DNA from 2 places in the Bradyrhizobium sp. 170 genome. Region 2 is predicted to be linked to the other one. Evidence: riboswitches for the same ligand, from Rfam matches in the RefSeq annotation. Region 2 holds a riboswitch; the other holds the start of a gene.
The links. A riboswitch is a leader RNA that binds a small molecule or an ion and turns the genes downstream of it on or off. The one in region 2 is predicted to bind S-adenosylmethionine.

Region 1 (4,664 bases), 1.5 Mb from region 2:
GCGATCCGGCGCGTGCCGACACCGGCGCTGATCCTGTGCGGCGACGAGGACGACAACTGCATCGGGCCGAGCCTGTTCCTGAAGCAGCATCTGCCGGCGGCGGGGCTTTCGTTCTTTCCGAAGTCGGGCCACGTGCTCAATCTGGAGGAGCCGGCGCTGTTCAATGAGATGGTGGAGCGGTTCATTGCGCTGGTCGAGGCCGAGCGATGGCTGGTGCGGGATGCGCGGTCGATGCTCTAGCCGTCATTCCGGGCGCGACGAAGTCGCGAGCCCGGAATCCATTCATCCACGTAACCTGCGGCCCGATGGATTCCGGGCTCGATGCTTCGCATCGCCCCGGAATGACGGCGGTGGCGCTACTTCCCCGCCCCGCCCCGGCTCAGCAAAAACACGCCCTGCTCGCCGAACATGTTCCAGACCCACCAGGGCAGGTTCAGCGGCACCGGGCGGCCGTAGAGATCGAGCGCCACCGCGCGCTCCATCTTGACGTTGATCGCGTCGCACAGTTCGACGAAATCCTTGATGGTGCAGAAGTGGATATTGGCCGTGTCGTACCAGGTCGCCGGCAAATTCTCCGTGCGCGGCATGTGGCCGCCGACAAGGAGCTGTAGCCGCATCTTCCAGAAGCCGAAGTTCGGAAACGAGACAATGGCGCGCCGGCCGATCCGCAGCAGGTTCTCCAGCACGACCTTCGGCTGCCGCGTCGCCTGCAGCGTCTGCGACAGGATCACGTAGTCGAAGGCGTCATCAGGATAATTGACGAGGTCGGTGTCGGCATCGCCCTGCACCACGGCGAGCCCCCCGGCGACGCAGCGGTTGACGCCCTCGCGCGACAGCTCGATGCCGCGGCCGTCGATGCCGCGGCTCTCCAGGAGTTGCAGTAACTCGCCGTCGCCGCAGCCGACGTCGAGCACCTTAGAGCCCCGTCCGATCATGTCGGCGACCAGGAGGTGATCGGTGCGATACTTGCCCGTGCGATCGGGCGCTATGCCGCCGAGCGGCAAGGCCTGTTCCTGAAGCGCCATCTCAACCACCCGTATTATTGCCGAGGCCGCGCGCCTTGCCGGCGGATTGCAGGAAGGCGCGGGAAATTTCGAAGAACTCCGGCACGTCGAGCAGGAAGGCGTCGTGGCCGCGATCGGTTTCGATTTCGGCGAACGACACCCGCGCGCTCGACGCGTTCAGCGCATGCACCAGCGCGCGCGATTCCGAGGTCGGGAACAGCCAATCGGAAGTAAACGAGATTACGCAGAAGCGCGTCTTGATGCCGCGAAACGCGTGCGCCAGCACGCCGTTGCGGTCGGCGGCGATGTCGAAATAGTCCATTGCCCGCGTCAGATAGAGATAGCTGTTGGCGTCGAAGCGCTCGACAAAGGACGAGCCTTGATAACGCAGATAGCTTTCGACCTGGAAATCGGCATCGAACGAGAATGTCGGCAGGTCGCGGTCCTGCATCCGCCGCCCGAACTTGCGATGCAGCGCGGCGTCGGAGAGATAGGTGATGTGACCCGCCATCCGCGCCACGCCGAGGCCGCGATGCGGATGGGTGCCCTGGTCGAAATAACGTCCGCCGCGCCAATCGGGATCGGCCATCACGGCCTGACGGCCGAGTTCGTGGAACGCGATGTTCTGCGCCGAGTGGCGCGTCGAGCACGCGACCGGCAATGCCGAGAACACGCGCTCGGGATAGGCGGCAGTCCATTGCAGCACCTGCATGCCGCCCATCGATCCGCCGATGACGCAGAACAGCGTCTCGATGCCGAGGCGGTCGAGCAGCATGGTCTGTGCGCGGACCATGTCGGGGATCGTAACGACCGGAAAATCCAGTCCCCACACCTTGCCGGTAGCTGGGTTGGTCGAGGCCGGACCGGTCGATCCCATGCAGCCGCCGATTACGTTCGAACAGATGATGAAATACTTGTCGGTATCGAGCGGACGGCCGGGACCGACCATGATTTCCCACCAGCCGGCCTTGCCGGTCAGCGGATGCGCATTGGCGACGTGCTGGTCGAGCGTCAACGCATGACAGATCAGGATGGCATTGGAACGATCGGCGTTGAGTTGGCCATAGGTCTGATAGGCAATCTGAAACGGCGCCAGGTCGACGCCGCAATCGAGCCGCAAGGGCTGGTCCATGCCGAATTCCGCTACCTGCGAAGCAGGACGATCGGCCTCTTGCGCGCGATCCTCGCTATGGATCGCCGGACTGGGTATCGATGGTACGTCGGTCATATCGGCACCGACCTCCTCGCGGAGGCTCTACAGACAGAATCAGGCCATAAAAAACCCGGCCTGAACGAAAGGTTCGGCCGGGATCAACTCTGTCCCCGGCCTGTTTAGCGAGTTGTTTAACGTGGCTGCAAGCCGGCCGGCTCAAATGACCACGGAATGGAACAAAGCTAGTCCCGCCTAAGCATTTCGTCAAGGCAGGCGGGGGCCAGGCGCCATGGTTAACCTGATCGTGCAGGGCTCCCCCGTGACGTTTCTCTTTGCTTTCAGCGCCCGTCTTTCCTAATCAATGCGACTGTCTGCCGGGCGCATCGGGCTGTTCCGGCACCAAGGTTTTCTCAGATGTCCAAGGCACCCCCCGCCCCGCCCTCGCTGCAGGAGCTGCGCAAGGAAATCGACGCGATCGACGAGCAGGTCCATCGCCTCTTGATGGCGCGCGGCGACATCATCGACCGGCTGATCCAGGTGAAGCAAACCCAGGAAGTCGGCTCCGCGTTCCGCCCGGCGCGCGAGGCCAGCATGATGCGGCAACTGGTGCAGCGCCATCGCGGCATCCTGCCGCTCGACACCATCGAGAGCATCTGGCGCGTCATCATCTCGACGTTCACTTATGTCCAGGCGCCGTTCGCGGTGCATGCGGACGTCTCGGTCGGCGAGCCCGCGATGCGGGATTCGGCGCGCTTTCACTTCGGCTTCGTCGTGCCTTATGTGGGCCATTTCAGCGCGCAGGCCGCCGTCGAGGCGGTGGCGAAATCGAAGGGCGATCTGGCGCTGGTCTCGGCCATCTCGAGCCGCACGCCGTGGTGGCTCGCGCTGGAAGCCAGCGGCGCACCGAAGATCATCGCCCGGCTGCCGTTCCTCGAACGCGCTGATCATCCGGCAGCACTCCCGGTGTTCCTGATCTCGCGGGTCGCCGACGACGCCATGGTGACGGAAGTTCAGATGTGGAGCGTCCGCGTCTCCGGCTGGAACGCCGATATCGCGCGCGCCGTGGCGCCGCTCGCCGAAATCGTCGCCGTGCCCGATACCGCCTTCGACGGCGCGGCGCTCCTGGTGTCGGATGCCGGCACCGGCTTCGAGAAGATCAAGGCTGCCCTGATCCAGGCCGGCGCCTCGGTGCGATCGTCGGCCCTCGTCGGCACCCATGCAACGCGCTATACGGTGCCCTCGAACGGGGCAGCCAAATCCTAAGCCGAAGTTCTAAGCCGTCCTGAATATCCGGAGACAGAAGATGAACCGCCCCATGCCGAATCCCGGCATTCTCGATATTGCGCCCTACACGCCCGGCAAGACGCCGGTGCCGGAGCCGGGCCGCAAGGTGTTCAAGCTGTCCGCCAACGAGACCCCGTTCGGGCCGTCGCCGAAGGCGATCGAAGTCTACAAGCAGGCGGCGGCGCATCTGGAGGACTATCCGGAAGGCACGTCACGGGTGCTGCGCGAGGCGATCGGCCGCGCCTACGGGCTCGATCCCAACCGCATCATCTGCGGCGCCGGCTCGGACGAAATCCTCAATTTGCTGGCGCACACCTATCTCAGCCAGGGCGATGAAGCGATCTCCACCGCCCACGGCTTTCTGGTGTACCCGATCGCCACCATGGCGAACGGCGCGAAGAACATCGTTGCGCCCGAGACCAACTTCACCGCCGACGTCGACGCCATTCTCGCGCGCGTGACGCCGCGCACAAAACTGGTGTGGCTGGCCAACCCGAACAACCCGACCGGGACCTACGTGCCGTTCGACGAGGTCAAGCGGCTGCGCGCAGGTCTGCCGCCGCATGTGCTACTGGTACTCGACGCCGCCTATGCCGACTACGTGTCGCGCAACGATTACGAGCTCGGCCTTGAGCTGGTGGCGACCACCGAAAACACCGTGATGACGCACACCTTCTCCAAGATCCACGGGCTGGCGGCCCTGCGGATCGGCTGGATGTTCGGCCCTGCCAACATCATCGACGCCGTCAACCGGATTCGCGGGCCGTTCAACGTCTCGACGCCGGCGATGCTGGCGGCGGTCGCCGCGATCGAGGACACCGCACATGTCCAGATGTCGAAGGCGTTCACCGAAGAGTGGCGCAACTGGCTGACCGAAGAGATCGGAAAACTGGGATTAAAGGTCACGCCGAGCGTGGCGAATTTTGTGCTGATCCACTTCCCGCTCGACAAGGGCAAGACCTCGACTGATGCGGATGCGTTCCTGACGAAGCGCGGGCTGGTGCTGCGCGCGCTCAATAACTACGGCCTCCCCCACGCCCTGCGCATGACCATCGGCACCGAGGAGGCCAACCGCCTCGTCGTCGATGGCCTGCGCGACTTCATGGCGGCCAAGTGAATACGGCGCCGATCTTCCGACGCGTCGCGCTGATCGGCTTCGGCCTGATCGGCGGATCGATTGCGCGCGCCGCGCGGGCCCAGGGGCTCGCCAGCGAAATCGTCAC
Region 2 (4,664 bases):
TTCATGGCACCGACATGGCCAAACGGGTTCATGGCTGCCTAGGCCGCGCGCTGTCGAAATTTGTGCTCGATGCGGCCCGCCTCGATCAGGCGCAGCAGAATTAGGGACCAGCGTTAATGAGTCGTCACTACCCTTTTTGTTTGTCGATATTGCTGACTGTCTTCGCCGCGGGCCTGGCGCTATTGATGCCTGCCTCGGTGTCGCCGCTGCGTGCCCAGACGGCCCCGCAACAGACCGCCCAGCAGGCGGCGCTGTCCGACAACGCCAAGACTGAAAACAAGACTGAAAACAAGCCCTCCGCTGAAAGCGCGCCGCCGCAGGCCGCGCCGGCGGCTGCCGCCAATCCGGCCGCGCAGAAGGGCATCACCGGCAAGGCGATCGACAAGGTGAAGGAGGTCGCGAAATCGACCGGCGACATCTTCAGCCGTGTTCCTTGCTTGCCGCCAAAGGGTGCTTCCAAATCGATGGGATCGCTGCCGCGCGTCGCGAGCAAGCTCGTCGCGGGTCAGCCGGTGGTGATAGTCGCGTTCGGATCGTCATCGACCGCCGGCTTCGGCGCGACCTCGCCGGAATTCAACTATCCCAACCGGCTCGCCGCGCAATTGCGCCGGCAATATCCGACGGCCGACATCTCCGTCGTCAATGCCGGCAAGGGCGGCGAGGACGCGCCGGAAATGATGAAGCGGCTGCAGACCTCCGTCATCGACATGCATCCGGACCTGGTGATCTGGCAAGTCGGCACCAACGCCGTGCTGCGCAACCTAGATCCGGGTGAGACTGCAAAACTCGTCGAGGAAGGCATCGCGCGCATTCAGGCTGTTGGCGCCGACATCGTGCTGATCGATCCGCAATATTCGCCGCGGGTCAACGAGCACGCCGAAAGCGCCGGCAAGATGATGACGCTGCTGAACAAGACCGCCGAGCTTCGCAAGGTCGGCTTATTTCCGCGCTTCGCGGTCATGAAGGACTGGCACGAAAAGCAGGCGATCCCGATCGAGAACTTCGTGATCGCTGACGGCCTGCACATGAGCGACTGGGGCTACGCCTGCTTCGCGCAACTGCTCGGCGACGACATCATCAGGTCGGTCGGCCAGATCAAGCTCGGCGTCAACGTGCCGTCGGACGTGCGGGCGTATAGGCCGATGTGAGGTGAGATTCGTAGGGTGGGCAAAGGCGCGTCAGCGCCGTGCCCACCATTCTATCAGGATGCACGCGGCACGATGGTGGGCACGCTTCGCTTTGCCCACCCTACGCATTTGCAGCTACCTCACGCCTTCTCCAGCGCAGCCGTAAAATCCTCGATCAGATCATCGGCATGCTCGAGCCCGGCGGAGAAGCGGATGAAGCCTTCGCTGATGCCGAGTTCGGCGCGCGCCTCCGGCGTCAGGCGTTGATGCGTCGTCGTCGCAGGATGCGTGACGAGGCTCTTGGCGTCGCCGAGATTGTTCGAGATGCGCGCGATCCGCATCGCGTTGAGGCAGCGGAATGCGGCCGGCTTGCCGCCCTTGACCTCGAAGCCGACCAGCGTCGAGCCGGCGCGCATCTGCTTCTTCACCAGCTCGGCTTGCGGGTGATCGGCGCGGCCGGGATAGATCAGCCGCGAGATCTTCGGATGCGACGCGAGCACGTCGGCGACCTTGCCCGCCGTTTCGGTCTGCGCGCGCACGCGCACGCCGAGCGTCTCCAGGCCCTTGAGCAGGGCCCAGGCGTTGAACGGCGAGAGCGATGGCCCGGTCTGGCGCATGAAGTTATGGATGTGCTCGGCGATGAAAGCTTCCGACGACAGGATGATGCCGCCCAGGCAGCGGCCCTGGCCGTCGATATGCTTGGTTGCGGAGTAGACCACGACGTCGGCGCCAAGCGAAAGCGGGCTCTGCCAGATCGGCGTGGCGAAGACGTTGTCGACGATCAACCGTGCGCCGCCACTGTGCGCGATCTCGGCAATCGCCGGGATGTCGAGCACGTCGAGCGTCGGATTGGTCGGGCTCTCCAGGAAGAAGGACTTGGTGTTCGGCCGCAATGCGCGCTGCCACTGGTCGAGATCAAGACCGTCGACCAGCGTCGTCTCGATGCCGTAGCGCGGCAACAGATCCTGCACCACGTAAAGGCACGAGCCGAACAGGGCTTTCGAGGCGACGACATGGTCGCCGGCCCGGAGCGGCGCGAGGATCGCGGTCGTCACCGCGGCCATGCCGGTCGCGGTCGAGCGCGCGGCTTCCGCGCCCTCGAGCTCGATCATGCGGCGCTCGAACATATCAATCGTCGGATTGGAATAGCGCGAATAGATGAAGCCGGGCTCCTGGCCCTTGAACCGGGCCTCGCACTGCTCCGCGCTGTCGTAGACGTAGCCCTGGGTGAGGAACAGCGCCTCCGACGTCTCGCCGAATTGCGAGCGCAGCGTGCCGCCATGGACAAGGCGGGTTTCGGGGCGATAACGCTTGGTAGAACGAGTCTCAGACATGTGACCTCCGCCGTGACCATCTTGGAAAATGGTCACAAAAAACCGGCCTGGAAAAATTTCCACAGGCCGGGATCACACGTGTCCCCGGCCTGTTTAGCGACTTATTTAACGTGGCTGCAAGCCGGCCGGCTCAAATCACCACGGGATAAGTCATGCTGATATTACCTCGCGCCCTTCCCGTCAAGGCGGCCATCGGATAACCCCTAAAAGCCCATATTTAAGAGGTTTGGATGACATTTGGGCCGTATTGAGGATCGCGCCGTGCCGTTCACGCTCCCGCCCGACGCCAACGGAATTCTGCCCGACCGCATGATCGCGGCGATGGCGGATGCGGGCCTGATCCTGCCGGAATATCCCTTTGTCGAAAGCCAGATCCAGCCGGCGAGCCTCGACTTGCGGCTGGGCGATATCGCCTACCGGGTGCGCGCGAGTTTTCTGCCCGGTCCCGGCTCAACTGTCGCCGAGCGCATCGACGAGTTGAAGCTGCACGAAATCGACCTCTCCGACGGCGCGGTGCTGGAGACCAACTGCGTCTACATCGTGCCGCTGCTGGAGAGCCTGGCGCTGCCGCCGTCGATCGTAGCGGCCGCCAATCCAAAGAGCTCGACCGGGCGGCTCGACGTCTTCACCCGTGTGATCGCCGACGGCACGCGACGGTTCGACATGATCGGCGCCGGCTATCACGGCCCGCTCTATGCCGAGATCAGCCCGAAGACGTTTCCGGTGCTGCTGCGCGAGGGCTCTCGGCTCTCTCAAGTGCGCTTCCGCACCGGCGACGCCATCCTCAACGCCGACGAACTCGACGCACTGCATGGCGCGGAGCGGCTGGTCGATATCGACGACGCAGATTTGGCCAATGGCGTGGCGCTATCAGTCGATCTCTCCGGCGAAAATACATCAGGCTTCGTCGGCTACCGCGCCAAGCGCCACACCGGCGTGGTCGATATCGACCGCCGCAGCGGCTATGCCGTCGACGAATTCTGGGAGCCGATCCCGGCCCGCCCGGACGGCAGCCTGATCCTCGATCCCGGCGAGTTCTATATCCTGGCATCGAAGGAAGCCGTGCAGGTGCCGCCGGATTACGCCGCGGAAATGGTGCCGTTCGATCCGCTGGTCGGCGAATTCCGGGTGCATTACGCGGGATTCTTCGATCCCGGCTTCGGCTATGCCGGCGCCGGCGGGCAGGGCGCGCGCGCGGTGCTCGAAGTGCGCTCGCGCGAGGTGCCGTTCATTCTCGAGCACGGCCAGATCGTCGGCCGTCTGGTCTACGAGAAAATGCTGTCGCGCCCCGACGCCATGTACGGCCAGCGCATCGGCTCGAACTACCAGGCGCAGGGGTTGAAGCTCTCCAAGCATTTCCGGGTCTAGCGTCGACAATTGCGAGCGAAGCGAAGCAATCCATATCTCCGCTTGCCGAGAGATGGATTGCTTCGTCGCTACGCTCTTGCGCAAACGCTTCGCGTTTGTCGCAGGCAATGACGGTAGTTGCCAGTCACCGCGATGCCGATTTCGCCGCCGGCGTCACGCGCCAGATCGTGTTGCCGACGTCGTCGGCGACCAAGAGCGCGCCCTGTTTGTCGAGCCGCACGCCGACGGGGCGGCCCTGCGCCTCGCCCTTGTCGTTGAGGAAACCGGTCAGCACGTCCTGCGGCGCGCCCGAGGGCTTGCCGTCCTTGAAGGGAACGAAGATCACCTTGTAGCCAGCGCGCGGTTTGCGATTCCACGAGCCGTGCTGGCCTATGAACGCGCCACCTGCCATTTCCTGCGGAAACAGATTGCCGGTGTTGAACGCCAGCCCGAGCGAGGCGGTATGCGCGCCGAGCGCATAATCCGGGGCCATCGCCTTCTGCACCAGGTCGGGCCGTCGCGGCTCGACGCGCGTGTCGACGCGGTCTCCGAAATAGCTATATGGCCAGCCGTAGAACGCGCCATCCTTCACCGACGTCATGTAGTCGGGCACAAGATCATTGCCGAGTTCGTCGCGCTCGTTGACGACGACCCAGAGCTCGCCGGTTTTCGGATTCCATGCCGGGCCGTTCGGATTGCGCAGGCCCGAGGCGAACACGCGCCATTGGCCGCTGGCACGGTCGACTTCCAGAACCGCCGCGCGGTCCTTCTCGGCGTCGATGCCGTTCTCGCCAATATTGCTGTTGGAGCCGACCGTCGCATACAGCTTCGTGCCGTCCGGGCTGGCGGCGAGATC

Region 1: it holds a riboswitch for S-adenosylmethionine, as region 2 does, so the genes downstream of both, IVB05_RS39145 (homoserine O-acetyltransferase) here and IVB05_RS02800 (O-succinylhomoserine sulfhydrylase) in region 2, are expected to answer to the same signal.

The regions. Positions count from the first base shown of each region.
Region 1 covers NZ_CP064703.1:8,309,518-8,314,181, forward strand. Annotated here, with positions in the region: gene IVB05_RS39135 (alpha/beta hydrolase) at 1-240, shown strand, start outside; gene metW (methionine biosynthesis protein MetW) at 357-1,025, opposite strand; gene IVB05_RS39145 (homoserine O-acetyltransferase) at 1,027-2,232, opposite strand; SAM riboswitch at 2,316-2,395, opposite strand; gene IVB05_RS39150 (chorismate mutase) at 2,572-3,420, shown strand; gene hisC (histidinol-phosphate transaminase) at 3,461-4,558, shown strand; gene IVB05_RS39160 (prephenate/arogenate dehydrogenase family protein) at 4,555-4,664, shown strand, end outside.
Region 2 covers NZ_CP064703.1:600,095-604,758, forward strand. Annotated here, with positions in the region: gene IVB05_RS02790 (SGNH/GDSL hydrolase family protein) at 1-104, shown strand, start outside; gene IVB05_RS02795 (SGNH/GDSL hydrolase family protein) at 117-1,148, shown strand; gene IVB05_RS02800 (O-succinylhomoserine sulfhydrylase) at 1,268-2,461, opposite strand; SAM riboswitch at 2,534-2,613, opposite strand; gene IVB05_RS02805 (2'-deoxycytidine 5'-triphosphate deaminase) at 2,723-3,829, shown strand; gene IVB05_RS02810 (sorbosone dehydrogenase family protein) at 3,954-4,664, opposite strand, start outside.